3 regions of the Cobetia sp. L2A1 genome follow, and region 2 is predicted to be linked to each of the others. Evidence: predicted binding sites of a transcription regulator. Region 2 holds the regulator's gene; each other region holds the start of a gene.

Region 1 (10,010 bases), 870 kb from region 2:
ACTTACGTCTTCCACTTTGTACTGTTTGGAGTATTGGCACAGGCCTCAGGACTTGGTCAGCTATTCATTGAACTCGCCACTTTACTGGCAGGTCGATACACCGGCGGACCCGCCAAGGTATCGGTCGTTTCGTCAGGCTTCTTCGGCATGATTTCCGGATCACCTGTTGCCAATACTGTGACGACTGGTGCCTTTACCATTCCCATGATGATGCGCTACGGCTTCAGTGGCCGTTTTGCAGCGGCCACTGAGGCCGCATCTTCCTGTGGCGGCCAGATCACGCCGCCTATAATGGGCGCCTCCGCCTTCGTAATGGCCGAAATGCTGGGCATTCCCTATAACGAACTGATACTGGTCGCTATCATCCCTGCCGCTTTCCATTACTTCGCTGCACTGAGCATGGTACATCTGGAGTCGAAACGACTGGGGCTAGTCGGTATCCCACGTGAAGACATTCCGAAGTTCGGCGACATCATGGCTCGCCACTGGCATCAGACGATTCCATTGGTCGTCATGGTGACGCTGCTATTGATGCAGTTCACACCCTTCCTGGCAGCTTTCTGGGGCATCATCTTGACGGTCTTGTGTTCATACATTCCGCTAGTGATGCGACCGTTGGGCTTTATTCGCATGGATCGCGATAGCGTACTGACACCACGCCGTCTGATTGCAGGTCTGGAAGAAGGCGCCAAGCAGTCTATTGCCATCACCGCCGCCTGCGCCTGTGTCGGTTTCCTGCTGGGTGTTACGACCCTGACAGGGCTGGGTTTCAAGTTTTCGGGCGCTGTCATCGAACTGGCCACCGATCTCGGAACCTGGTTCTCAGCGATTGTTCCTTTTGGGCTCCTAGATCAATCGGGCGTCATTCTGTTCTTTGCTTTGGTGCTGGTCGCGGTCGCTTGCATTCTGATGGGCGCAGGCATTCCGACAACACCTACCTACATCATACTCGCCTCCATTGTAGCGCCGGCGCTGGATGAGTTCGGTATCGCTCTGCTTGCGTCCCACTTTTTCATCTTCTATTACGGCGTGCTGGCAGATGTGACACCTCCTGTGGCGCTGGCAGCTTACGCAGGAGCGAGCATTTCCGGATCGGACCCAATGCGGACAGGAACTACCGCTTTCCGATTGTCGATGGGCAAGGCGTTGGTGCCAATGATGTTCGTTTATGCCCCCAGTCTCCTGTTCATTGACTTCACCTGGAGTGAATTCCTGCTAGCCATGTTCAGCGGTATTCTATGTATTCTGTCGCTTTCAGCAGCCTATATTGGCTACTTCAGCACGCGCCTGGGGCTTACCGAAAAGATTCTATTGAGTCTCGCGGGACTGGCACTGGTCGGGAATACCTTTTGGGTAATTGTCGTCGCAGCAACAATAGCCTTTGCTGTACTAGCCATGAACATGATCAAGGGACGCCAGGAACGTCAATTCCATGCGTTGAGCTGAAGCGATCCGAAAGTGCTTCTAGCTTTTCTAACAAGAACACAGAAAGGCCCGCCAGTTGGCGGGCCTTTCTGTGTTGGTCAGCTCTACCTCACGAGAGCTGGAACAGGCTTAGCGTATCGCGCCTTTCAGCGCCGCCCCGGAAACCTGGGAGGCTGCTCCCTTGGCATTCCCGGTAGCGTTGCCACTTCCTTGTGCAGGCGAGGTCATGGTCACGAATTCCGGATACGCCCCCATGCCACACTCGTGCATGTCCATGCCTTCCATCTCTTCCTCTTCACTGACGCGCAGGCCACCGCAGACCTTCTTGATCACCAGCAATGCGCCGTAGCTAGCCGCAAACATCCAGGCAAAGATGATCAGCGTGCCCAGCAACTGGATGCCGAAGGTGGCGTCAGGGTTCGAGAACAGTACCGCCATGATGCCCCATAGGCCCGCCGCACCGTGCACGGAAATGGCACCCACCGGATCATCGATCTTGAGGCGATCCAGCCCCACCACCGACAGCACCACGATGATGCCACCCACCGCCCCGACCAGTACCGCCAGGCCAGCCGACGGTAGCAGCGGCTCCGCGGTGATCGATACCAGACCCGCCAGTGCACCGTTCATCACCATGGTCATGTCAGTCTTGCCGAACATGGCGCGTGACAGCAATGCTGCCGCCACCATGCCTGCCGAGGCAGCGGCATTGGTGTTGACGAAGATCTTCGCCACGCTGTTGGCATCCTCGAGACTGGCAATCTTGAGCATCGAGCCACCATTGAAGCCGAACCAGCCCATCCACAGAATGAACATGCCCAGCATGGCGATCGGCAGATTGGCGCCCGGAATGGCGCGTACCTGTCCGTTGGCACCATAACGACCCTTGCGCGGACCAACCAGCAACACGGCTGCCAGCGCGGCTGATGCTCCCGCCATGTGCACCACGACCGAACCGGCAAAGTCCTGATAGCCCATCTGATCGAGGAAACCACCGCCCCACTTCCAGTAGCCTTCCACCGGGTAGATGACAGCCACCATCACCACCGCGAAGATCAGGAATGGCCACAGGCGCATGCGCTCCGCCACGGCACCGGAAACGATGGACATCGTCGCAGCAGCAAACACCGCCTGGAAGATGAAGTCCGCCATGCTGGAGTAATAGGCAGCCCCCTCACCACTGCTGATGTCACTCAAGGTATTGTCATCCCCGAGCATGAACGACAGGCCCGGAATCACGCTGCTGATGGCATTGTCGCCCGGGTACATCACGTTGTAACCCACCACCAGGAACACCAGACAGGCGATGCCATACAGCAGCGCGTTCTTGGTCAGTATCTCGACGGTATTCTTGGAACGCACCAGCCCCGATTCCAGCATCGCAAAGCCACAGGCCATGAACATGACCAGTGCCGTGCACATCAGGAAGTAGAACGTATCCAGCGCATAGCTGAGTTGCAGTAGGTCAATATTCACCCGCGATTCCTCTTTATTGTTATCGGTCGACTCTGCTGTCGGATGAGAGCGTCGCTATCGTGTCACTCCCGTTTGGCGCTCGTGTCGCTCTCACTTCACTCCCGCCTCATCCCCTCTCATTCGCGTCTCATGCACTTTGCTTTTCCGCTTGGCTTGCACCGACGCCAGCCTCTCGCCGCTCCAGCCACTCGAGCACACTGGGCAGATAACGTGTCAGTCCCTTGTACTCGATCAGCTCCGGCGGCAGCGTATGCAACACCTTCAATAGACGAGACTGCCATACGGGGTTGGTGCAGAGATCGTCAAGGTTGATCAAATAAGTACGAATGCCGAAGAACAGCGCATGACTCCGCGGCATGCGCACCAGCGTCTGCAGCTCGACGCGCAGATGAACATCGCGTCCGGCATTGTCCGGCGTGATGGTGGCGCGATCACTGCCCCACTCCGAGAAGGTTTCTGGCGAACTGTCCATGCGCGGATGAATGGTCATGGTCCAGTTGAGGCGATGTACTGGCCCACCGACTTGAATGGCACACAGGTATTTCAGTGCCCGCTCGAAGATGCCCATCTCGTGTGCCAGTGGCACCGGGCCATGCCATTGGGAAAAGCTCATGCCGGCATCAAACGCCAGTGACCAGTCCGCCGGGCAGGTGATCATGCCGGCGTCCATGAAGAGGTCGCCGTCACGCTGATCCAGCAACGCGATGTCGCCCTGTACCTGACGACCGATATAGTCCAGCGGCGCCATGGGCAGCGTGGTGTCATCGCCCATGCGGAAGGACTGCTCCAGCCCCAGAAGATGGTTGCGCCAGTGACAGTCATCACCCTGGCGTTCGAAACTGAAGGACTCGGGGTAATCCCTGGCGTAATACGTCATCACGAATTCGAGAAAATCCCACGCTGCGGGCTGCATGTGTGGCATCACCAGGCAACGCTTGGGGTCACTGTCCAGCACACGTGCCCGCTCGGCGGTCTCGCTCAGATAATGCTCATCGATATCCAGCATGTGCTCGGTGATGGAACCCGACTTGCCTGGCAAGGCATGCGGCTCGATATTGACTGAATAACGATACTCATCTTCCGGAAACGGAAACGGGAAGCGCTTGATGGCGTGCGCTGAATTCTTGAAGGTAAATTGACCATGGAAAGCCTGATCATCACGGGGTGCAAACTGCATTGTTCTGCTCCTTGAGTATCCATCCACCGCAAGAGGTGTGTTCAGAGATCCAGCACCAGACTGGCGCTGCGAGCGCGTGAAACGCAGGGCATGATGCAACGCTGACTGGCGCGCTCCTGATCGTTCAGGAAGGCATCGCGATGTTCCGCCTCGCCATCCAGCAACTCGACCCGACACTGACCACAGACACCGCCACGACACAGGCTCGTCGTCTCGACACCGCTACGCTCGAGGGCTTCCAGCAATGATTCATCAGCCTCGACTGCCACCTCAACACCACTGTTGCGCGCCACGGCCGTGAACGGCATACCCGGCGCCGGGGCGGCAAACACTTCGTGATGCACACGGGCCGAGCTCCAATGGAGCGCTGCCGCTGCCGCATGCACGGCATCGATCATGCCTTGTGGGCCGCAGATATAGACGTGGGTTCCGGCGGGTTGGCGTGACAACAACGCTGCTAGATTGGGGCGTTCGAGCCGATACTGAGTGATGCCACCACTGGCGACGTGCGCGGCAGCTTCAGGGAATCTGACCGCGTCGAGATCCTGGCTGCGCAGATGCAGCTCCCAGCTGGCACCTCGCCGCTCCAGTTCCGGCAGATACGACAGAAACGGCGTGATACCGATGCCACCGGCCAGCATCAGATGATGGCGGGCCTGCCACTGAGGCAGGAAAAGATTGGCCGGCGCACTCATCTCCAGCACATCTCCCACCTTGATGCGCGAATGAATGGCTTCCGAGCCACCCCGCGACAGCGGCTGACGACGCACGGCAATGCAGTACTGCGATGAGTCATCTGGCGCACTGATCAATGAATAGGCATTGCGACAGGTCCGCCCCTCACCGGGGATGCCCAACACGATATGACTGCCGGGCGAGAATGGGGTAAATGACTGCCCCGACTCGGCAGGTACCAAGGTCAAGCGGCGAACAGTGGTGCTGATCTGACCCACTGCCGCGATGCGCGCCTTCATGAAGCGAGACATGGCGCTACCTCCTGTGTCTCTGGCAGTTCGCCCGGGGCTTCGGCATCGACGCGCACGCCCATGTAGCCCCCCAGACGCTTGGAAAAGTGATCTCGAACTTCCAGCGACATGCCGCAACCGCCGCAAGTCGCAGGCGTATGGTGCACGTTGGCAGTCACATGCTGGCAGTGCACACAGAACAGGTGCCGTCCGCAGGCGGCGACCGGCAGCATCAGGATGTCGTCCTGTACCAGCCCCCGTTGCTGACCTTGCTGTGCGATCTGCCATACGAAGTGCTCGCTGCCGATGGCGATGAGACAACCCGACGCGCCTACGTGATTGATTGCGTCACTTAGTACGTGTCGTGATCCGGCCTCCTCATCACGGCTTTGCGTGGTGAGAACAGATTCGGGAATCTCGAGCCAGGCACCAGTCACCCCAGTTGCCTTGTCAGATGGAACCTCAGACAGCGCGGCGAGAACTGACGCCTCAGCGCCTACGCGACGGTCCAGCAAGACTCTGACACGCTGGCCAAGCTGCTCGAGCTGTTCGACTGCGGCTTGCGCCATGCCGGGCACAGGAGCCTGACTGACCACCAGATAACGCTGGGCAGAAGGCAAAGCCTCAATGCAAGGATAATGCTGGCGACTGCGAATCCCGGTAGTGACAGAAATAGGTTGCGGGCTTTTCATGAGACGACCCTGCTCCGAGAGAGTGTTCTTGTCGTGATGTCAGTCAACCGAAGATGCCTGACATCCCTTTTCATCTCATTCAAAGAGCAGAATTCATGCCAAAAAAAGCAAAGATACTGTCTTGCAAGGCGCAAGATACGCCTGACGCCATATCTTCACCAATGAAGTCAACTATTCGTCATGATTCGCACCAAAAGACATCAAAAAATGTCATGGAATAGTCCATAATCACCAGATTGGAACTCTCAAGTAAATCGTCATTTATCTCGACATTCAAGCACATAATAATCGCCATCATCTAGCATAAAACTCAATGCATCATTGATATTTATTCACGTAATATTCTCGAAAACACTTTCCTTCACCACTTCCTTTCAAGCATGAAAAAAGCGTCCCACCAGAAGTGGAACGCTTCAGATATCCCACCATCATTCCCTGTCATGATATCCAATATTTCACGAAGAATGACGAGGAACCACCAGCTGGCACGATGAATAACGAAAGATCAGTAGCCCGACTGACCCGGAATCCAGGTAGTGCCTGCCAGCGGGACACGCGCCATGGCGGCGGCTTCCACATTGAGGGCAACCAGATCTTCCGGCTCCAGGTGATGCAGGTGAGACTTGCCACAGGCGCGGGCCAATGTCTGTGCTTCCAGCGTCAGCACGCGCAGATAATTGGCCAGACGCTTGCCGGCAGCCACCGGATCAAGTCGCTTGCTGAGTTCCGGATCCTGGGTCGAGATACCCGCCGGGCACTTGCCATCCTGGAAGTCATCGTAGAAGCCTGCAGCGGAGCCCAGCTTCTGATACTCCTCGGCATAACGCGGATGGTTATCGCCCAGCGCGATCAGCGCGGCGGTACCGATCGCCACGGCGTCTGCCCCTAGCGCAATCGCCTTGGCCACATCAGCGCCGTTGCGAATGCCACCAGACACGATCAGCTGAACCTCACGGTGCAGCCCCATCTCCTGGAGTGCCTGAGTGGCCTGCGGAATCGCCGCCATGGTCGGGATGCCGACGTGTTCAATAAAGACATCCTGAGTCGCTGCCGTCCCGCCCTGCATGCCATCCAGCACAATGACATCCGCGCCTGCCTTCACCGCCAGCTTGACGTCGTAGTAGGTACGCGTCGCCCCAATCTTGACGTAGATCGGCACCTGCCAATCGGTGATCTCGCGTAGCTCGGCAATCTTGATCGCCAGGTCATCCGGGCCGGTCCAGTCCGGGTGACGACAGGCACTACGCTGATCAATCCCCTGCGGTAGCGTGCGCATGCCCGCGACGCGTTCGGAGATCTTCTGGCCCAGCAACATGCCACCACCGCCCGGCTTGGCACCTTGGCCAAGCACGATTTCAATGGCATCCGCCTTGCGCAGGTCATCCGGATTCATGCCGTAACGTGACGGCAGATATTGATAGACGAGACGTGAGGACTGGCCACGCTCTTCCGGCGTCATGCCGCCATCACCAGTGGTCGTCGAGGTGCCGACTTCCGAGGCTCCTCGTCCCAGCGCTTCCTTGGCCTGCGCGGAGAGTGCACCGAAACTCATGCCGGCAATGGTGACCGGTGTACTGATGACGATGGGCTTCTTGGCGTGACGCGTACCCAGCACGACTTCGGTCTCGCACTTCTCGCGATAGCCTTCCAGTGGGTAGCGCGACATGCTGGCCCCAAGGAATAGCAGGTCATCAAAGTGTGGCACCTTGCGCTTGGCGCCCCAGCCACGAATATCATAGATGCCGGTCTCTGCCGCACGCTGAATCTCGTGAATGACATCGCGGCCAAAGGTGGCGGATTCCCGCAGTGCCGGGTTGTAGGGCTGTGTTTGAGTTTCGTCAGTCATGTTGGGCATCCTGATCAGTAGGCTGAGGCGTTGTCGACCTTGAAGTGATAGAGCTGACGCGCGGATCCAAAGCGCGTGAAACTGGCCGGATCTTCGTCAATGCCGGCGCTCGCCAGCAATTCACCCAATTCCTCCAGGTGCTCGGTGCGCATTTCCTTGGCGATACAGTCAGCGCCAAGAGATGCGACCGTGCCTTTCACGTAGAGACGCGCCTCATACAGGGAATCTCCCAGCCCCTCGCCTGCATCACCACACACCACCATGCGACCTGCCTGGCCCATGAAAGCACTCATCGCACCAATACTGCCCTTGACGACGATATCGACCCCCTTCATCGAGATGCCACAGCGTGCCGCGGCATTGCCCTCGATCACCAACAGGCCGCCATGCGCGGTGGCACCCGCTGATTGCGAGGCATCACCCTTGACGCGAACGCAACCTGACATCATGTTCTCGGCGACACCAACTCCGGTATTGCCATGAATGGTAATGTTAGCTTTCTGGTTCATGCCTGCGCAGTAGTAGCCGGCATGCCCATCGATATCGACACTGATATCTTCATTGATGCCACAGGCAATATTGTGTGCACCATCAGGATTGGTCACTCGCCATTCACGCGCACTGGAAAGTATCTGTGCATCATGCAATGACTGATTGAGTTCGCGTAATCCAGTGGTGGCCAAGTCATGAGTCTTCATCATTTACGCGGCCTCCGTACGGGACGTTTCACGTTCCCATAAATAGATTCTTCCCGGCTCTGGCTCCCAGACACGGGCGTCCTTGATGCCCGGCAGACTGGCCAGGGCACGATATTCAGAGGCCATGGCCACGTAATCATCCGTCTCGGCGATCACGGCAGGCTTGCAGGCGATCGGGTCGCGCACCACGGCAAAGCCATCACGGGTACCGATGGCAAAGGTGAAGAAGCCGTCCAGGTCCTTGAGGGCACCGTTAAGTGCGGCTTCCAGACTGTCGCCCTGCTCCAGACGCCAGGTCAGGTAACCTGCCGCCACTTCGGAATCATTGTCGGTCTCGAAGCTGATGCCTTCACGCTTGAGCTTGGTGCGCAGCCAATTGTGATTGGACAGCGAGCCGTTATGCACCAGGCACAGATCACGACCGGTGGAGAACGGATGACTCCCCTGTAGCGTCACGGCGCTTTCGGTCGCCATACGGGTATGCCCGATGATGTGGCTGCCCTTCATGTTCTTGAGGCCATAAAGGCTGGCGATATGTGCTGGCAGGCCGACGGCCTTGAGAATCTCGATGCTCTGCCCAACGCTGAGTACGCGAATCTGGGGCGCATTCATCGTCAGCCATTCGCGCACGGCACCTTCTTCACCCTCGAGCTTGAAGACCGCGACACTGGCATTGCTGAACCAGTCCGCCACTGTCCCTACTTGCTCGCCCAGTCCGCTGGCAATCAGGCTCCAGTCTTCTGCTGGAGCATCGCTTTGCAGCGTCAGCTTGATGCCAGCATCATATTCATCGCCATAGATGGCAAAGCCGGCGCTGTCCGGGCCGCGGTCCGTCATCGAGATCAACATGGGCTCGAACAGCTCGCCCAGGCGCGACTCCAATGCTGGATTCTTGAGATATAGGCCTACGATCCCACACATGATGATGTCCCTCGCTGCCATGATTCACATCATGACGTTATGTCGTGAAAGCAGATGACAAGGCCGTATAGCCCTCCGGCCCCTGCGCATCAAAAAGAATGGCGTCACCGCCACAAGATGACCTCGACAGTCATCGGCCTCTAGAAGAATTCGGCGTAGCGACGGACTTCCCAGTCACTGACCTGAGCGTTGTATTCCTGCCACTCATCACGCTTGAGGCGCATGAATTCCTCGCAGATGCCTTCCCCCAGGCTTTCGCGCAGGATGCTGTCCGCTTCCAGCGCATCGATGGCCAGCGAGAGGTTCTGGGGCAACTTCTCGATGCCCTTCTCCACGCACTCGCTCGGGGTCAGGGAATACAGGTTGATGTTATGAGCCGTGCCCGGATCAAGTTTTCGCGCCACGCCATCCAGCCCTGCCGCGATGATGGCGGCGTGGACGAGGTAGGGGTTGCAGCCGGCATCAGGCAAGCGGAATTCAAGGCGGCCATAGGGCACACGCACCATGGCGGAACGGTTGTTGTCACCGTAGGCAATGAAGACGGGCGCCCAGGTCGCGCCACTGGTGCTGCCACCGCCGACGAGACGCTTGTAGGAATTGACGGTCGGTGCCGCAAAGGCACACAGCGCTGGGGCGTGAGCCAGCAGACCCGCCATGAAGTGATACGCCAATGACGACAACCCCATGCCCTGTACGTCGGAATCGTCCGCGAACAGATTGCGACCGCTGTCATCACAGACAGACAGGTGGAAGTGCATGCCGTTGCCAGGGCGATCTGCCAGCGGCTTGGGCATGAAGGAGCACACCATG
Region 2 (10,010 bases):
GAAGTGCATCTGCCGCACCCACAGCCCGATACCTTCACGGGAAGGAATGCCGACACCGGCCTGTACCAGCAACATGCCAGCGCGACCGACGGCCGCAATGACATCAATACTGCCACGGCCCAGTGAAGTGATGGAGCCCAGCAGCCCACGATTCAGCGCACTCATGACGACTGCCTCCTGCTTGATGACTCCGATGACGGCTCATGCCCATCGAGAATATCGTCTGCAAAGTCCGGCGCGGGATAGTGAAACGGAACCGGCCCATCGGGCTTACCGTGAATGAACTGAGCCACGCGGGGATCTGCATCGGCATCAAGTTCTGCAGGCGTCCCTTGTGCCATCACCTTGCCGTCGGCAATGACATAGACATAATCGGCGATGGTCAGCGTTTCCTTGATATCGTGGGAAACGACCAATGCTGTCATGCTCAATGCATCGTTGAGGCGACGAATCAAGTTAACCAGCACCCCCATAGAGATGGGGTCCTGTCCGGCAAACGGCTCGTCATACATGATCAGATCAGGATCCAGCGCAATGGCACGTGCCAATGCGACACGCCGCGTCATGCCACCGGAAAGCTCAGCTGGCATCAGCTCCCGCGCACCTCGCAAGCCAACAGATTCAAGCTTGATCAGCACGATGTCACGAATCATCGCGTCGGGGAGGTCAGTGTGCACACGCAGCGGGAAGGCCACGTTCTCGAACACACTGAGGTCAGAAAACAATGCACCGCTCTGAAATAGCATGCCCATGCGGCGACGCATGCGGAAGAGCTCGCGACGCGACAAGGCATGTACCTCTTGCCCTGCAATGTCGACGCGCCCTGCGGAGGGCGTCAACTGTCCGCCGATCAGCTTGAGAAGCGTGGTCTTGCCCGTCCCGGAGGGGCCCATGATGGCGGTAATCTTGCCGCGGGGAACCTTGATATCGATACCGGAGAAAATTTCGCGTTCGCCCCGGGTAAAACGCAAGCCTTCGACACGAATCAGCGCATCATCGAGATCAATGCCGCTTCCCGCGCCCATGGAGGATGGCGATGCATCCTGGTCGCCCGCACCCTGGCCGTTCATATCGGCCGGTGTTGCGGTCTGACCGGGCAATTCAGTCATAAAAGCATCCGCTGTGAGGGAATATCGACACGCAGAGCAAATCGCTTGCAGCTCGTAATCACGCCGAATGTCCGAGTCATGAGATCCAAGGATCAAGTTAGTTAGCGAACATCGTATCCGAACCCACCCCCCTGCCGCCAGTCTCATACGTCAGTGATGCACCCCGTTACCTTGCAAAGCCTCTAGGGGATGCGTTTAATGACGCGGTTCCCGGCGATATCCACTGCCCTACCTCCTACTTCGAGAGTCCAGATGCTATATCCCATTCTTGCAATCGTTCTTGGCCTGATCGGCCTTGTCTGGAGCGCTGACCGTTTCGTCGATGGCGCTGCCGCCACAGCCCGCCGTGCCGGCATGAGCAAACTGCTGATCGGGATGACCATCGTCTCCGTCGGGACCTCAGCGCCGGAAATCGTCGTCTCCATCATGGCATCTCTCGATGGCACCCCGGATATCGCGACAGGTAACGCCCTAGGCTCCAACATTGCCAACATCGGCATGGTACTGGGGGTGACAGCACTGGTCGCACCGATTCCAGTGCACTTTGGACTGGTACGCCGCGAATTGCCGCTATTGCTGGCAGCTACTGCACTGGCGGGATACGCCCTGTCCGACAGCGCCTTGAGCCGTATTGATGGCATCCTGCTGCTGGCACTGCTGGTCTTCACGATCGTATGGTTATTCAAGGGAGATACAGCGAGCGAAGAAGGAACCGACGACGAGATTCCCGACATGACAGCTGGGCGCGCCATCTTCTGGCTGCTTGTCGGCCTGGCAGTCCTGATCGCCAGCTCACATGCGCTGGTATGGGGTGCCACCGACATCGCTGAAGCGCTCGGCGTGCCTGATCTGATCATTGGTCTGACCGTCATCGCCATCGGCACCAGCCTTCCAGAACTGGCTGCCAGTGTCGCCAGTGCACTCAAGCGTCACCACGATATCGCGATCGGTAACATCATCGGCTCCAACCTCTTCAATATCCTGGCGGTATTGCCGATGCCAGGTCTGATAGCACCGGGCCTTGTCGATGGCAGCGCCATCAGTCGTGACTACCCGGTCATGCTGGGGCTGACCCTGCTATTGGCCGCTCTACTTGTCTGGCAGCGTCGCGGCAAGATCGGACGCGGCCCCGGTGCCATTCTACTCGGCAGCTACCTGGCCTACACCGCCTGGTTGGCCTTCAGTCTGACTAGCTGATTCAGCACAATCTCCATCATCGCCGTGTGGGGGAAGGCACGCTTCTCGCACGGCTTGAGTCCTGGCCACACACAGGCAACAATCTGATCATGACCGAGTCTTTCAGCACCCAGCACGCCACGCCCAGTGCCGCCGACACCGATTTTCGCGCTAGTGCACGACGCACCTTCGCGATTGAGGGCGCTGCTATCCTCGCGCTCGAACATCAACTCGATGCGGACTTCGATAGCGCCTGTAAATTGATGCTGGCCACGCAAGGCCGTGTCATCGTCACCGGCATGGGCAAGTCAGGCCATATTGCGAGCAAGATCGCCGCGACACTGGCCAGTACCGGCACCCCTGCCTTCTTTGTGCATCCGGGCGAAGCCAGTCATGGCGATCTCGGCATGATCACACCGGCCGACGTGGTGCTGGCATTGTCCAACTCTGGCGAGACGGCTGAAGTAACCGCCCTGCTGCCGCTGCTCAAGCGCATGGGGACACCGCTGGTATCGATGACCGGCAAGCCAGGCTCGACACTGGCGCGTGATGCCGATGCACATCTGGATACGAGTGTTGCGCAGGAAGCCTGCCCGCTGAATCTGGCGCCAACGGCTTCGACAACCGCTGCACTGGTCATGGGTGATGCGCTTGCTGTGGCGCTACTTGAAGCACGCGGCTTCACTGCCGAAGAATTTGCCCTCTCGCATCCGGGGGGCACCCTTGGTCGCCGCCTGTTGTTGCGCGTTCAGGACGTGATGCACAAGGGCAATGACCTGCCACGTGTGGCACTAGGCAGTCCACTGCGCGACGCACTGCTCGAGATCACTCGACAGGGCATGGGCTTTACCTGCGTCATTGATGCAGACGAACATCTGGTCGGCGTCTATACCGATGGTGACCTGCGCCGCACACTGGATCAACATGGCGATCTACGCGCGCTCAAGGTCGATGATGTCATGACACGCGGCGGCAAGACCATCCGTGCCAGCATGCTGGCCGCAGAGGCGGTACGCATCATGGAAGAAAACCGTATCAGCGTTCTGGTAGTCTGTGATGAGGATGAGCACCCTATCGGGGCAATCCATATGCACGGCCTGCTGGCCAGCGGCGTGATCTGAACCACTGGGCGTGAGTGCTGTCTTCCAAGGCATCAATATGATGCAGAGATCGATGTCATCACGGCCACCACGTGCAGCTACCATGCTTCACCAAGCCATCAGCCGTTCACGGGGCAGCGCCAAGTACGCACGGAGTGCGAGGAGAAACATCATGAATGAGAACATTTTCCTGCCGGAAGACTATCCACAGGACATCATCGATCGTGCGCGTCACGTACGCTTGTTGGCATTGGATGTGGATGGGGTGCTGACTGACAATCATCTGCACTATGACGCCAATGGCGTGGAAACCAAGAGCTTTCACGTCCAGGATGGCCATGGTCTCAAACTGATTCTGCGCAGTGGTATCCTTGTCGCGCTGATTACCGGACGCACGTCACCAATGGTAGAGCGACGCGCCAAGGAACTCGGCATTCATGATGTCATCCAGGGGCGCGAGGACAAGCTGGTCGCACTCACTCAGCTGTGCCGTGATAACGATATCGAGCTCGATCAGGTCGCCTACTGTGGTGACGACCTGCCAGATCGCGAAGCCATCCGTCGCGTCGGGCTTGGCATCAGTGTGCCCAATGCCATGCCCTATGTATTGAGCGAAGCCAACTGGGTGACGACTCGCCAGGGCGGCGACGGCGCCGTGCGCGAGATCTGTGATCTACTGCTCAAGGCGCAGGGACACTGGGCGTCAGTACTGGATACCTATCTACAGGGGTCGCGCGCCTGATGTTACGTCTGCCCCGTCCTTCTCCGCGCTTGTGGTTGCTGCTGCTATTGCTGCTGGTCGGGGGCGTACTCGCCCTGATCGAGCAGCGCAACAGCCTTGAATCCGCCGTAGACACACAGGCCAACAGTGATGAGCCGGACTACTATCTCGACGGGGCTGACATGACACGCTTCGATGCGCGGGGTGTGCCTTTTCAGGCCATGACCTCCCCGCGCATCGAACATACGCCCGAGGATGACGTTACCTACGCCGAGGCACCCAAGATTCGCACCAACGATAGCGAAGACCGGCGTTGGTATGCCACTGGCAAGCGCGGCATTCTCAGCGCCGGTGGAGACACCTTCACGCTAGAGGGTGACGCCACATTGCGCCAGCCTTCCGATGCCTGGACATTGAATACGGACGTACTGAACTACAGCCGCGAACAGAACCGCGCCTGGAGCGACGTCCCCGTCATCATTACCCAGAATGGTCAGCAGATCGAAAGCAACAGCTTCAGTGCGGACTTATCCAAGGACTCCGCTGTGCTGGACGGTCGTGTCCGCGGTACGCTCCAGCCTGGTAAGGGCAAGAGCGCAGCCAGCAAGGAAGCAGAGCAAATCGACGACGATAGCGATGCTGCCTCAACCGATAGCGAAGAGCGCATCAACAGCACCTTCGAAGCTGCACCTTCAGCCAGTCAGTAGTCACTATCTCCTGGCACATGATTGGCGTAACGAGTTGCTGACGTACGCTGCCAGCCTGATAACCCCCATTCCCTGCTTCCCGACAGCATGTCCGATCGAGAAGACATACCCAGTTCTGCCAAGGAGCATCCCATGACTTCAACGACTCTCAAGCCCTTGTCGGCCTGGCGCCACACCCTCAACACCAGTGCCATGGCCCTATGCCTGGCGCTTGGCATGTCCATGGCTGCACCAACAGCACTGGCGCTCGACAGTGATGCCAATCAGCGTATCGACATCGCCGCCGATTCCCTGTCGCTGGATGACAAGGCGGGTACTGCTGTCTATACCGGCAGTGTCGAAATGCGACAAGGCAGCATGAAACTGGATGCCAGTCGTGTTGACATCAGCCGTGCCAAGAGTGGCGAGATATCTCTGGTCAAGGCAACAGGCAAGCGAGCCTATATGGAACAACAACCCAACCCGAACGAAAAGCTGGTCAAGGGGTGGGCGGATACCATTCTCTATCACGCGCTGGAGCGTCGGGTGGAGCTGGTAGGCAATGCGCGCCTCGAAAAAGATGCTGACACCTTCGAAGGCGGTTACGTGGAGTATTTCCTCGACAAGCGTCAGGTCAATGCCAATAACAGCAGTGATACCACGCAGAAGACCGACGGCAGTTCTCGTGTGCACATGACGCTGACGCCGCGCGGCACCAATGCCAGCAAGGAAAACTAAGTCATGACTGCCGCTCCTCTCCGTACACTCAGCGCACGCCACCTTGCCAAGGCCTACAAGGGCCGCAAGGTGGTCAAGGATATCTCGCTGGAGATTCGTCAGGGCGATATCGTGGGTCTGTTGGGGCCCAATGGGGCCGGCAAGACGACCTCGTTCTACATGATCGTCGGCCTGGTGCGCGCCGATGCGGGCAGCGTCACCATTGATGACAATGACCTTTCCGACTCCGCCATGCATTTGCGCGCACGCGCCGGCATCGGCTATCTCCCGCAGGAAGCCTCGATCTTCCGCAAGCTGTCCGTCGCCGACAACATCATGGCGATTCTAGAGACACGCAAGGATCTCGATCGCAACGGGCGCAAGGCACGCCTTGAAGAACTGCTGAACGATTTCAGCATTTCTCACATTCGCGCCAGTAGCGGCATGAGCTTGTCTGGCGGCGAACGCCGTCGCGTCGAAATCGCAAGGGCACTGGCCACGGAACCGGATTTCGTGCTGCTGGATGAACCCTTTGCCGGCGTTGATCCCATCTCGGTAGGCGAGATAAAGAGCATCGTACGCCAGCTACGTGATCGCGGCATTGGTGTACTGATCACGGATCATAACGTCCGTGAGACGCTCGATATCTGCGATACCGCCTATATCGTTGGCGACGGCCAGATCATTGCGCATGGCAATGCTGAAACCATTCTGGCCAATCAGCAGGTGCGTGACGTGTATCTGGGGCATGAGTTCAAGCTGTAGTCCATTGGCAAACCCCTCTGGCGAGCGCACCTTCGCGCACGCAGTGCATGCTCAGGGCTGATATATCATCATGAACATCAGCCTTGAGCATGACGTCCATACCACCTTCGTTGAAACATGGCATGCAAGTTGCTTGAATAATTTCTTTCGCCCCTTGTCAGTGCCCCGACCCACGGTATAGCGTAGAAGCACGTTCCTTTGCCGTGAATCGATAGCCCCATGAAACCCACCCTGCAACTCCGCCTTGGCACTTCACTGACCATGACGCCACAACTGCAGCAGGCCATTCAGCTGCTACAGTTGTCGACGCTCGACCTGCGTCAGGAAATCCAACAGGCGCTCGAGTCCAATCCCATGCTGGAACTCGACGAGGACTATGAGGCGCTGGAAGTCGTCGAGATTCAGGATGCGAGCGAAATCTCTTCAGCTGAAACAAGTAGTGATATCCCGGAAGAATATCCTCTCGATAGCGACTGGTCGGACCTCTATCAGGATCATGCTGGCAGCCTGACAAACTCGGGAAGCAGTAGCGGCAGTGATGACGGCCAGGATTTCGAGCGCAACACGAGTGTAGAAAGCCTGCAAGATCATCTACGCTGGCAGTTGGCAATGACCGACCTCGACGACCGTGAACGGCAGATGGCGGAAAGCCTGATAGATGCCGTGGACGGCGCAGGCTACTTGAGCCTGTCGCTTGATGAGCTCGTCGATGGTCTACGTGGACAAGGGCTGTCTGGCCTCAAAGCATCGGAGCTTGAGCAGGTCCTGCTCCGCCTGCAGCAGTTCGATCCGACCGGCGTCTTTGCGCGTGATCTACGCGAATGCTTGCTGCTACAACTGGCCTTGCTGCCCGATGACCTGACACTGCTTGCTCAAGCTCGCCGCCTGGTACGCCAGTTTCTCGAAGCACTAGGGAACGATGATCGCAAGCTACTCAAGCGCCGCCTGGGGCTGGATGATGACGAGCTGGATCACGTCATCCGGCTGATACGAGCACTGGACCCACGGCCAGCTTCTGCCTGGGGGGAGCCCGCCAGTGACTACGTGATACCCGACTTGCTGGTACGCCATACCCGGCGCGGCTGGCAAGTGGAGCTCAATCCCGAGGCACTCCCGAAGCTGCGTATACAGCCAGACTATGCAGCGCTCATCAAACGGGCAGACAAGTCAGTAGACAACACCTTTCTCAAGGATAATCTTCAGGAAGCGCGCTGGCTGATGAAAAGTCTCTCGTCACGCAATGACACGCTGCTCAAGGTCGGGCGTGAGATCATGACGCGGCAGATCGACTTTCTTGAGCAAGGCGAGGAAGGCATGAAGCCGTTGATCCTCGCCAATATTGCCGAGGTAGTCGAGATGCACGAATCCACCATCTCTCGCGTCACGACGCAAAAGTACATTCATACACCACGCGGCGTCTTCGAACTCAAGTTCTTCTTCTCGAGCCAGGTCGGTGGTAACGGCAATGGTGATGCGCATTCCAGCACGGCCATTCGTGCGCGCATCCGCAAATTGATTGCAGACGAACCAGCGCGAAAACCGCTGTCGGATTCACGGCTGGTCGATCTACTCGCCAGCGATGGCATTGAAGTCGCGCGCCGCACCGTCGCCAAATATCGCGAAGCCATGGGCATTCCGTCTTCCAGTGAGCGCAAGCGACTCGCTTGATTACATGACAGAGAGGCCGCCCTTCGACTACGGCCTCTCTGTCATGGCCTCCCCTATCGTCAATATCCGCATGATGGCCAGCCGACGTGCGTGAAAGTCGTCGGCTTTCTACCAAGATATTTTCGCTAGAATCCGGCGTGCGCTTCCAATCGCCTGTTTTTCAAATCACTTTTATTAGTATTGTCGATCATTCGTGTAACTCTTCTCACGTCCGATCGTGCTCTTGTCACACTCGAAGCGCACTTGTTGTCAGTTTCAGAAGACCGCCAATATCGACGTATATGCTGTGATTGGCGACTAACAGGCGGCTTCTTGCTGCGCTTCTAACGCAAACCAACGCACTCCTCTTTGATGGAATGTTCCGTTATCCCTCAGTGAGTTGAAGACAAGCCTTACACCACGATGCAGCGCAGCGTTGATCTTTGCTCAAAGCTTGGGCATTGTCAGGGTAGGCGCTCGGCGCACCTGACGCGGCCCAATTTTGTTACTGGCAGTGGCGGATGCGCAAACCATGTAGCAGAGCGTCTTATCAGGGTTTGCTCGCAGTCAAAAAGGGTTACAATTGAAAGGTAACCCGTTGGATAAAGGAGCGTGTCCATGCAAGTGAATATCACCGGGCATCATGTGGAACTTACCGATCCTCTCCGCGATTACATCAACGAGAAGCTCGCTCGCCTCGAACGGCATTACGACAATATCACCAATGTTCAGGTGACTCTGTCGATCGAGAAGGAGCGCCAGCAGGCAGCCTGTACGCTGCATGCTGCAGGCGCAGACCTCCATGCCCTGGCAGAAGACCCCAACATGTACGCTGCCATAGACGCGCTCGCCGACAAGCTGGATCGCCAGCTGGTCAAACACAAGGAAAAGTCCCAGGCTCGCTCTCAGGGCACCGGGACACGTTGACCTTCTGCCATGACACTTGATCAGATCCTTCCCCCCGAGCGCACGCTTTACGGCGTCCCCGGGGGGAGCAAAAAGCGGGTACTGGAATTTTTCAGCACCTTCATTGCCCAGAACATTCCCAGCCTGGATAGCCAGGAAGTCTTCTCGCGCCTGATTGGCCGTGAACGACTGGGGTCGACCGGTATCGGCCACGGCGTGGCTGTTCCACATGCACGTAGTCCGCACTGCAAGACGCCCATCGCAGCATTTCTGAAGCTTGGTGACCCCATCGACTTCGATGCCATCGATGGAGAGCCCATCGACTTGCTGTTTGTACTGTTGGTACCCGAAGAGGCAGATGACACTCATCTCACCTTGCTCGGGCAGGTGGCTGAATTGCTGAACTCACCCACCAACCGATCAGCATTACGTCAGGCCGATAGCCAGCATGCGCTCTACGATGTACTGACATCAGCAATCGCCGATCTTCCGACGCGTTGATCATCGAGCCCGGACATCGTCCGGGTTTTTGCACTGACAGCCACTATTCAGGCTGCCCTCTCAGGCGCCATTCGCACTCACTCTACGCTGACCTCGCCTTTGGAGAGCACTCATGAAGATCGTGATCATTAGTGGCCGCTCTGGCTCCGGTAAATCGATCGCCCTTCAGGCCTTGGAAGACATTGGCTACTACGCCATTGATAACCTTCCCGGCATGCTGCTGGCACCGCTTGTCGAACAGCTAGAGAAAGATAGTCCTACCCGACGTCGCATCGCAGTGTCTATCGATGCACGCAATCTTCCTGATGCCCTGACACGCTTCCCGGAACTGCTTGATGAAGTACGTCAGAGCGGCATGGACGTGCAGGTCGTCTATATCACGACCGATTCCCGCGTATTACTGGAGCGCTACTCCGCGACTCGCCGCCGTCATCCGCTCACGCGCGACAATGACCGCACTCTGGCGGAAGCCATCGAGATCGAGCAGCAGACGCTGGCGCCCATCCGCGAGAAGTCTGATCTGATCATCGACTCAACCAATTTGAGTGTGCATGACTTGCGCTCACGCATCACTGAGCAGGTAGCCCAGCATAGCTCGCGCCATCTGACACTTACGTTCGAGTCTTTTGGCTTCAAGCATGGCGTCCCGACAGATGCCGACATGGTGTTCGACGCACGCTGC
Region 3 (10,010 bases), 920 kb from region 2:
CAAACAGCGATGCTTTTTCCACTATAGGCATCGAAAAATTGCGCGACTGCACCGTATGACGAAAGCATGTTGTGATCAGCTATCGGCTGTTATGGGCAGTTCTTTGCTGTTCGTGAGAGAAATAGCTATATGCGCAACAGTAATAAGTCTTATATAGCCTCCATTTAAGGGGTTAGGGCAGGACAGGCCAAGGAAAATGCCAAAGACGCCTTATTCTGCCGGCCTTAATAGCGACGCACTTTCTGCAATGATATGCGTGAATGTCAGAAAACCAGTCCTGTAGAAATGCAAAAGACCCGCCCGAAGGCAGGTCTTTTGCATTTCTATATTTCAGCTCCTGTCATGCTGACAGGAGCTGAAAGCAGCCAATTTATTTGGCAGCGCGCTTACGCTCATTTTCTTTGAGGTGCTTCTTGCGGATACGGATGTGTACCGGCGTGACTTCTACCAGCTCATCGGTATCCAGGAACTCGATAGCCTGTTCCAGAGTGAAGCGAATCGGCGGCGTCAGAACGATGTTCTCGTCGTTACCGGTGGAACGCATGTTATCCAGCTTCTTGGCCTTGGTCGGGTTGACGACCAGGTCATTGGCGCGGTTATTGATACCCACCAGCATGCCTTCATAGACTTCGGTGCCGTGACCGAGAATCAGTTTGCCGCGTTCCTGCAGAGTGAACAGCGCATAGGACAATGCCTTGCCTGTCACCATGGAGACCATCACGCCGTTACGACGCTCGACGGCTGCACCCAGCTTCAGGTCACCGTAGTGATCGAAGCGGCTGGTCAGGATACCGGTACCGGACGTCATGGTCAGGAACTGACCACGGAAGCCGATCAGACCGCGCGACGGAATCATGAAGTCCAGACGCACACGACCCTTGCCATCCGGGTTCATGTTGGTCATCTCGCCCTTGCGATAGCCAAGCTCTTCCATGATGGAGCCTTGATGCTGCTCTTCACAGTCGATGGTGACTTCTTCGTAAGGTTCCTGCTTCTTGCCGTCGACTTCCTTGATGATGACTTCCGGACGGCCTACGGCCAGTTCGAAGCCTTCACGGCGCATGGATTCGATCAGGACGGAGAGGTGAAGCTCGCCACGACCGGAAACCACGAATTTCTCCGGAGTCTCGCCTTCTTCAACACGCAGGGCGACGTTGTGGATCAGTTCCTGCTCGAGACGCTCACGGATGTTGCGGCTGGTGACGTACTTGCCATCCTGACCGGCGAACGGAGAGTCATTGACCTGGAAGGTCATGGAGACGGTCGGTTCGTCGACGGTCAGCGGCGGCAGCGCTTCGATGGCAGCGTTGTCACAGATGGTGTCGGAGATCGCGAGGTTCTCGATACCGGTGATGCAGACGATATCGCCGGCAGTCGCCTTGTCGGTCTGTACGCGATCCAGACCCATGTGCGTCATGACCTGGCCGATCTTGCCCTTGCGGGTAGCGCCTTCCTTGGTGATGACGGAAACCTGCTGACCCGGGCTGACAGAGCCGCGCTTGATGCGACCCAGACCGATGACGCCAACATAGCTGTTGTAGTCCAGTGCGGAGATCTGCATCTGGAACGGGCCGTTCAGTTCGACCTTCGGCGGCTCGACGATGTCGACGATAGCCTGGAACATCGGGTCCATGCTGTCTTGCAGGTCTTCCGGGTCCATACCCGCAATGCCGTTGAGGGCAGAGCAGTAGATGATCGGGAAGTCGAGCTGCTCGTCAGTCGCGCCGAGGTTGTCGAACAGATCGAAGATCTGGTCAACGACCCAGTCAGGACGTGAGCCCGGACGGTCGACCTTGTTGACGACGACGATCGGCTTCAGACCCTGGGCAAATGCCTTCTGGGTCACGAAGCGTGTCTGCGGCATCGGGCCATCGACGGCATCGACCAGCAGCAGCACGGAATCCACCATGGACATCACGCGCTCGACTTCGCCACCGAAGTCAGCGTGCCCAGGGGTATCCACGATGTTGATGTGGTAGTCGTTCCATTGGATCGCGGTATTCTTTGCCAGAATGGTGATGCCGCGTTCTTTTTCCTGGTCGTTGGAATCCATGATGCGTTCCTGACCCTCGGCCTTGCGGTCCAGGGTGCCAGACTGACTCAGGAGCTTGTCGACCAATGTAGTCTTACCATGGTCAACGTGGGCGATGATGGCTATGTTGCGAAGTTTCTCGATCACGACGGGAACCTGTGCGGAAAATGGGCGCTCGCGTACCGGGCGCTTGTGATTTGGGGCGCATTATAGGGGGCATGGCATGCCTCCTGCCAGCATCCCGAATTCGCAAGCCCTGCTTATAGACGTCATTGAATGGCTTGAGGCGGCCAAATGGTTGTCTCTCAAGTCTTTTCCTTTCTTTTATTCAAGATGAAAAAAACTTGTGAGAGAACCGAAATATGGCGTGAAACTGAAGAAGTGCCTGTAAAACGTCGTGCTATCGTCCAGATCAATGGAGGCAATCATTGATGGATAATACAGTGACGCACCAAGATAGAGCGGCAAGCTTTTTTCGTGCACCAAAATAGATGTTATGGCGTGTCAGAAAGGATTTTTTGCACCTTCTAGGGTCAAATTCTCTGGAAATAAGCGATTATTTACGTTCGATGGATATATTTTTCTTCATTAATTTCATTGGGTTATGATTTTTTTGGGCTGCTTCTGCGCCATTCTGGCACGCTCGCTGCAATGTTAGAGCATCCTGTCTGATGACTGGCATCAAAACGCTGGCCATGAGAGAAAAGAGATACAAACGACAGACAACGCTGACACCAACTGTAAACCGAGCCGCCGGCTCCATCGGAGAATTACCATGGCTGAGAAGACACTTGCCCTGATTGAAGAACACGAAGTCAAGTGGGTTGATCTGCGCTTCACCGACACCAAAGGCAAGGAGCATCACGTCTCCGTCCCGGCGCGCACAGTTGACGACGAATTCTTTGAAAATGGTCAGATGTTCGATGGTTCTTCCATTGAAGGTTGGAAGGGCATCAACGAATCCGACATGATCCTGATGCCGGATGACGGCACTGCCTTCCTCGACCCGTTCACCGAAGACACCACTCTGGTGCTGCGTTGTGATGTCATCGAGCCGGCTACCATGCAGGGTTACGAGCGTGATCCGCGCTCTGTTGCCAAGCGCGCCGAAGAGTTCCTCAAGTCTACTGGCCTGGGCGACACCGCCTTCTTCGGGCCGGAGCCTGAGTTCTTCATCTTCGACGAAGTTCACTGGAAGAACGAGATGAACGGCTCAATGTTCAAGATCTCTTCCGATGAAGGTGCATGGGCGACTGATTCCACTCCGGAAGGCGGCAATCTTGGCCACCGTCCGCGTCTGAAAGGTGGTTATTTCCCGGTACCGCCGGTCGACAGCTTCCACGATATCCGTGCCGCCATGTGCAACACGCTGGAAGCGATCGGTCAGGAAGTGGAAGTTCATCACCACGAAGTGGCGAACGCAGGTCAGAATGAAATCGGCGTCAAGTTCAACACCCTGGTGAAGAAGGCTGACGAAGTTCAGGAACTCAAGTACGTGGTTCACAATGTCGCGCACGCTTACGGCAAGACCGCGACCTTCATGCCCAAGCCGCTGGTAGGTGACAACGGTTCTGGCATGCACGTTCACCAATCCTTCTGGAAGGGTGGCGAGAACCAGTTCGCTGGTGAAGAGTATGCTGGTCTGTCTGAAATGGCGCTTTACTACATTGGCGGCATCATCAAGCACGCCCGTGCTCTGAACGCCTTCACCAACGCGTCCACCAACTCCTACAAGCGTCTGGTCCCGGGCTTCGAAGCGCCGGTCATGCTGGCTTACTCTGCTCGCAACCGTTCTGCCTCCATTCGTATCCCGTACACCGCGAGTGCGAAAGGCAAGCGCGTCGAGGCACGCTTCCCTGATCCGACAGCCAACCCGTACCTGGCATTCTCCGCGATGCTGATGGCTGGTATCGACGGTATCAAGAACAAGATTCACCCGGGCGACGCGATGGACAAGAACCTCTACGACCTGCCGGCCGAAGAAGCAAAATCCATCCCGACCGTGGCCGAGAGTCTCGAACAGGCAATGGAAGCACTGGACGGCGATCGTGAGTTCCTGACTCAGGGTGGCGTCTTCACCGACGACATGATCGATGCCTACATCGAACTGAAGGGCGAAGATGTCCAGCGCCTGCGCATGGCGACTCACCCGCTCGAATTCGACATGTACTACAGCGTCTAATCACGCTGCCTGTAAGTCCAGTGCGGTCTTTCTCGCTATGCCAGTCGTAAGCGATAGGCGATAGTGGAGAAGATAACGACAGGGCCATACCGAAAGGTATGGCCCTGTTTTATTGCGTCTCTGTTTTTGATGGCCATGTTTCATGGCGGCAGCTGAACGGTCGAGCTCAATGAGCGTCGACATGGCGACCCTGCACGACAGGCGATGTGATGATAGACCTTTCTTGGGAAATCCAATGCTGGCGTCAACGCGGTAAGCTTTGTAACTTGGCAGTAGGTCAACGTATTTACTCAACCAACTTGCAGAAGCTGTACGCGGCTTCTGGCCTCCCATGACTCTTTCAGGAATCTTCGGATGTGGCCTTTCGTATCCGCTTTATCTGTCGGTAGTACTGCGACTGAACATAGATCGTTATCAGACTCGCTCGCGCGCACTCAAGTAATGAGCGGCCCAATGGGCTGCCTGTTACTGGCGTTGTTGCTGGTATTGCCAAGTGTGTCATTCGAGGTTCAGGCGGCTCAGGTCTACCGTCATGTGGATGCCAATGGCAATGTCGTGTTCAGTGATCAGCCTGCTGGAGGTAGCAAGGTGAAGCTGACACCACTGAGCGTCGTGCCGTCTGCAGAGTCGTCTGGTGTACCGCGTTCATCGTCTGCGCGTGTCGCGCCATCATCCGAGTCGTCTTCCTCGCGGACCCGCGTGGCGCCAGCGGTGGATGTGCGCTTCCGGGGCTATACTCGCTTTGCCATACAGAGCCCCGCCAATGAGGAAACCTTGCCTACTGGTCAGGCCGGAAACCTGGCCGTGCGTCTTGGTATCGAGCCAGCATTGCGGCCGGGGGACAAGGTACGCGTGACCGTCGATGGTGCACCGTCGCAGTCGGCAATGAACAGCAGTGTGTTCATGGTGCCTGCACTGGCGCGAGGCAAGCATGTCATTCAGGCTGAGTTATTGGATGCCTCAGGTCGCGTCCGTCAGACCAGTGAGCCACGCGTCATCTATGTGCAGCGTGCCAGTGTCAATCTGCCGCGCAACCCCAACAATCCTGCGAATAGCGGGGGCTGATTGGTGCTCGCGTCAATTAGCATGAATATCGACAGGCCGCCTTCGGGCGGCTTTTTCATTTTTTGGGAGTCAGCATCGCTGACGGATGTGCAGGTAAAATTATGGCGGACATGGCAGTCCATCTCATGGGTGCACCATAATGATGCAATGGGTGAGGTGTGATATGACGTGCACAGCATCGGATGCCACACACACGGCACCTGCACCAGACTGGCGCGGTTATTGCAGAACAGGGAGACGTACCGCGAATGGCGAATAAACTCATGCATCAACGACTGCTCGAACACCTCAATACTGCTGTAGTGGTGCTGGATGCACAGCTGCGAGTGGTATGGATGAACCCGGCGGCAGAGACATTGCTGGCGGTCAGTCTGGTGCGCGTCAAGGGCCACACGCCAGAGCATCTGACGGGTATGGATGCCGACCCTATCAAGGTCTTGCGCAAGGCGCTTGATGAGCAGCACCCCTACACCCAACGTGAAGCCGAAATCGTCAATGTGGCCAATGAGGTACTGACGGTCGACTTCACGGCGACCCCGATCAGCCGCGATGAGCTGCTGGTCGAGATAGAGCCGCGTGATCGTCTGATGCAGATTTCGCGTGAAGAGGCACTGATTGCGCGGCAGGAAGCCGTCAAGGTGCTGACGCGCGGGCTGGCCCATGAGGTCAAGAATCCGCTGGGGGGCATTCGTGGCGCTGCTCAGCTGCTGGAGCGCGATCTGCCTGAGCCCCAGATGGTGGAGTTCACGCGGATCATCATCGAGGAGGTCGACCGTCTACGTGATCTGGTCGATCGCATGTTGGGCCCGAACCGTCCTCCCTTGCAGGCGCCAGTCAATATTCATGCTGTCACCGAGCGTGTGCGTTCGCTGCTGCTGGCCGAAGGCAACAGCATCACCATGGTGGCGGATTATGACCCGAGTCTTCCCGAGGTGATCGGTGATGAGGGGCAGCTGATTCAGGCGGTACTCAACATCGCGCGCAATGCGACCCAGGCGCTCAATGAGCAGCAGCCCGAGGGGCTGGCTGACGGGGAAGCTTCACATTACGAGATTACGCTGCGCACTCGGGCGCGTCGTCAGTTCACGCTGGGCCACGAGCGCCATCGATTGGTCTGTGAGCTGGCCATCATTGATAACGGCCCCGGAATCCCCGAGATCCTGCGTGAGACGCTGTTCTATCCGATGGTCTCGGGGCGTGCCGAAGGCTCAGGTCTTGGGTTATCGATAGCCCAAGGCATCCTGCACCAGCATCAGGGGCTGATCGAATGTGACTCGCGCCCCGGCCATACCGAATTCCGCCTACTTATCCCGCTTGCCGGCACTTCTGGAGATCACACATGAGCGAGACTGCCCGTGTCTGTATTGTTGATGACGATCGCGCCATCCGCTGGGTGCTGGAGCGCGCGTTGGCCCACCCCGACCTGGAAGTGGAGTGCTTTGAGCGTGCTGACCTGGCGCAAGCCAGCATCATGCGTCAGTGCCCTGATGTACTGGTGACCGATATCCGCATGCCGGGTATCGATGGCCTCGACCTGATGGCGCGTGTGCGTGAGCAGTATCCCGACTTGCCGGTGATCGTGATGACGGCACACTCCGACCTCGACAGTGCCGTTGCCTCTTATCAGGGCGGGGCTTTTGAATACCTGCCCAAACCCTTCGATGTGGATGAGGCGTTGGCATTGGTACGTCGCGCCGTGGCGCACTCACGCGAATCCAAGGCACCCGTCGCCGTGCCGGCAGGTCTCACCAAGGAGATCATCGGTGAAGCGCCGGCCATGCAGGAGGTGTTTCGCGCCATTGGCCGTCTGTCCCAGTCGCATATCACCGTGCTGATCAATGGTGAGTCCGGCACCGGCAAGGAGCGAGTTGCACAGGCATTGCATCAGCACTCGCCGCGCACGACTAAACCCTTTATCGCACTCAATATGGCGGCGATTCCGAAAGACCTGATGGAATCCGAGCTGTTTGGTCACGAAAAGGGGTCTTTCACCGGGGCCACGGCACTCCGGCGTGGGCGCTTCGAACAGGCTGATGGCGGCACGCTGTTTCTCGATGAGATTGGCGACATGCCCGCCGAGACCCAGACACGTCTGTTGCGTGTGCTGGCCGATGGCGAGTTCTATCGTGTGGGCGGTGTCACGCCGGTCAAGGTTGACGTGCGTATCATCGCCGCGACGCACCAGCATCTGGAGCGGCTGGTGGAAGATGGTCGCTTCCGTGAAGATCTCTTTCACCGCCTGAATGTCATTCGCGTGCATCTGCCGCGCTTGTCGGAGCGCCGTGAAGACATTCCACGCCTGATGAGCCACTTCCTCGGTGAAGCTGGACGTGAACTCTCGACGGAGCCCAAGATATTGACTGAGGCGGCCGAGAAGCACCTCACACGCTTCGATTGGCCCGGCAACGTGCGTCAGCTCGAGAACACCTGTCGCTGGCTGACAGTGATGGCCTCTGGGCGTGAGGTGATGGTGGAAGACTTGCCGCCGGAGCTGCGTGACGCCAGCGGCACCGAGGCCGCGTCGGGCGATTGGCGGGGGGCCTTCCGTGAGTGGGCGGACCGTGCTCTGGCGGCTGGCCATACCCATCTGCTGGAAGAGGCCGTGCCGGACTTCGAGCGCATCCTGATCGAGACGGCGCTCAAGCACACCGGCGGACGCAAGGGCGAAGCCGCAGAATTACTGGGCTGGGGACGCAATACCCTGACGCGCAAGCTCAAGGTGCTGTTGCCTGCACTGGCGGAAGACTGACCGCTTCAGAGGCGCGCCATTGTCGTGCCGTGTTCGTGCATCGCTCCTGCCTCGCTCCTGCCTCGGTCATGATTGGCCGAGGCAGGGTGAGAGGGAAGCTGGAGAGCAAGAGGACAGGGTGCCACAATCCCCTGTCCTCTTTTTTTATGCGCGTGCTTGCCCTCTGTCGTCTGCTTTCGCTGTCTTGCTCGGGCGATCGCCAAGGAGTCTTTTGATGTCACCAATGAACTGGGAACGCCTGCTGGAGCCGAGTCGTCTGCACGATGCGCCGGGTACCGCGCCACGTGAGATGGGGCGTACACCTTTCCACAAGGACCATGACCGCATCGTGTTCGCCGGCTCGTTCCGTCGCTTGGGACGCAAGACCCAGGTACATCCGCTGACCGATAATGATCATATCCATACCCGTCTGACTCACTCCCTGGAAGTCGGCTGTGTCGGGCGTTCATTGGGCATGATGGTCGGTGAGAAGCTGCACGCGCGCCTGCCTGAATGGATCACGCCAGCCGACCTCGGCGTGATTGTGCAGACGGCGTGCCTTGGGCACGACATCGGTAATCCGCCCTTCGGCCATGCGGGAGAGTATGCCATTCGTGACTGGTTCGCTGCCGAAGCTGCCAGCGGTCACGGACGCCTCACCGGGCTCAGTGAGACCGAGCGCGCCGACCTGCTCACCTATGAAGGCAATGCGCAGGGTTTTCGTATCGTCACCCAGATTGAGTACAACCAGTTTCATGGTGGCATGCGCCTGACAGCGGCCACATTGGGCACACTGCTCAAGTACCCATGGACGGTGGAACACGCCACCGCTGGTGGCAAGTTCGGTTGCTATCAGAGTGAGCGAGAGCTGCTGGATGGCGTTGCAGAGCGCTGTGGGCTGATAGCACGTGCCGATGGACGCTGGTGCCGTCACCCGTTGGCATGGCTGGTCGAGGCGGCAGATGACATCTGCTACGCGCTGCTGGATCTGGAAGACGGCCTCGAGATGGGCATTCTCCAGTTCACGGAGGTATTCGACATACTGACAGGCATCAGTGGCGGTGAACCGCGTGAGTATGCCGAGATGGAAGCTAGAGGCACGTCTCAGCGACGCAAGGTAGCCGCACTGCGAGGGGCGGCGATGGAGCGCGCCGTGAAAGATGTCGCTGAGGCCTTCGTGCTGCACGAGCATGAGCTGCTTGCGGGTACGCTCAGTGAGGACCTGCTGGACCTCTGTCATCCTGATCTTGGCTGGGGTGTGCGTGAAGCCAAGAATCTGGCGCGTCAGAAAATCTTTCGCAATGAGCGTAAGGCCAAGCTGGAAATCGGCGCCTATACCACGCTAGGTATTCTACTCGAGGCCTTTATCGGTGCGGCGCATGAGCTGCATACCACTGGACGCTCCAGCTTCAAGCATGAGCGGGTGCTGGCGTTGATCGGTGAAAATACTCCCACGCGTGACTGGGATCTCTATCGCAGCTATCGACGCATGCTCGATTTTATCGGTGGCATGACGGATCACTTCGCCGTTGATCTGGCACAGGAAATGGGTGGTCGTCTGCGGGGGGATTGACGTCCGCACTTGAAGTCAGATGGCATCGTGGTGCGGTTGTGGCGCGATGCCATGTAAATATGCAGCAAGTCGCCGTTGAATTAACTTTACTAAAACTATCAAAGTGTTGTACTAGAATTATACGAAGAGCGGCGCAACGCTGCCTTCGACAATCCATGATGGCGCGACAATCATGGAGGAATAAAAATTATAACCGAGGCTTATTCATGAGTACGAAACCGGCCAAGACCTCTTCTGCCTCTTCCGAGGGAGGCGTGCGAAATTCGTTCGACATGATCGACAAGCCGACCTTCTTCGGTTCTATCCTTTTGCTGCTGGCAGTGACCGTACCGCTACTTGTCTTCCCCGAGCAAGGTGCGCTGTGGGTAGCGGCAGCCAAGGACTTCGTCACCAGCAAGCTCGGCGTGTTGTACCTGATGATGGGGGTTGG

Evidence for each region. The regulator sigma-54, encoded in region 2, starts transcription at its own class of promoters, with help from an activator protein. The targets are predictions, from matches to a motif close to TGGCACNNNNNTTGCTNT.
Region 1: GQR90_RS07305 (dimethylamine monooxygenase subunit DmmA family protein) is a predicted target of sigma-54. The motif match lies at 5,819-5,836, and genes of this name have one in related genera.
Region 3: glnL (nitrogen regulation protein NR(II)) is a predicted target of sigma-54. The motif match lies at 5,491-5,508, and genes of this name have one in related genera.

What each region holds. Positions count from the first base shown of each region.
Region 1 is NZ_CP047025.1:1,670,871-1,680,880, reverse strand. It holds gene GQR90_RS07325 (TRAP transporter permease) at 1-1,446, shown strand, start outside; gene amt (ammonium transporter) at 1,555-2,901, opposite strand; gene GQR90_RS07315 (heme-dependent oxidative N-demethylase family protein) at 3,029-4,078, opposite strand; gene GQR90_RS07310 (PDR/VanB family oxidoreductase) at 4,120-5,064, opposite strand; gene GQR90_RS07305 (dimethylamine monooxygenase subunit DmmA family protein) at 5,049-5,735, opposite strand; gene GQR90_RS07300 (FMN-binding glutamate synthase family protein) at 6,241-7,581, opposite strand; gene GQR90_RS07295 (protein glxC) at 7,596-8,282, opposite strand; gene GQR90_RS07290 (class II glutamine amidotransferase) at 8,283-9,200, opposite strand; gene glnT (type III glutamate--ammonia ligase) at 9,341-10,010, opposite strand, start outside.
Region 2 is NZ_CP047025.1:795,998-806,007, reverse strand. It holds gene mlaE (lipid asymmetry maintenance ABC transporter permease subunit MlaE) at 1-165, opposite strand, end outside; gene GQR90_RS03465 (ABC transporter ATP-binding protein) at 162-1,025, opposite strand; gene GQR90_RS03460 (calcium/sodium antiporter) at 1,362-2,306, shown strand; gene GQR90_RS03455 (KpsF/GutQ family sugar-phosphate isomerase) at 2,396-3,406, shown strand; gene GQR90_RS03450 (KdsC family phosphatase) at 3,558-4,127, shown strand; gene lptC (LPS export ABC transporter periplasmic protein LptC) at 4,127-4,813, shown strand; gene lptA (lipopolysaccharide transport periplasmic protein LptA) at 4,946-5,530, shown strand; gene lptB (LPS export ABC transporter ATP-binding protein) at 5,534-6,274, shown strand; gene GQR90_RS03430 (RNA polymerase factor sigma-54) at 6,494-7,942, shown strand; gene hpf (ribosome hibernation-promoting factor, HPF/YfiA family) at 8,540-8,848, shown strand; gene ptsN (PTS IIA-like nitrogen regulatory protein PtsN) at 8,858-9,328, shown strand; gene rapZ (RNase adapter RapZ) at 9,441-10,010, shown strand, end outside.
Region 3 is NZ_CP047025.1:3,999,720-4,009,729, reverse strand. It holds gene typA (translational GTPase TypA) at 371-2,179, opposite strand; gene glnA (glutamate--ammonia ligase) at 2,808-4,214, shown strand; gene GQR90_RS17025 (DUF4124 domain-containing protein) at 4,668-5,279, shown strand; gene glnL (nitrogen regulation protein NR(II)) at 5,543-6,622, shown strand; gene glnG (nitrogen regulation protein NR(I)) at 6,619-8,028, shown strand; gene GQR90_RS17010 (deoxyguanosinetriphosphate triphosphohydrolase) at 8,243-9,580, shown strand; gene GQR90_RS17005 (BCCT family transporter) at 9,787-10,010, shown strand, end outside.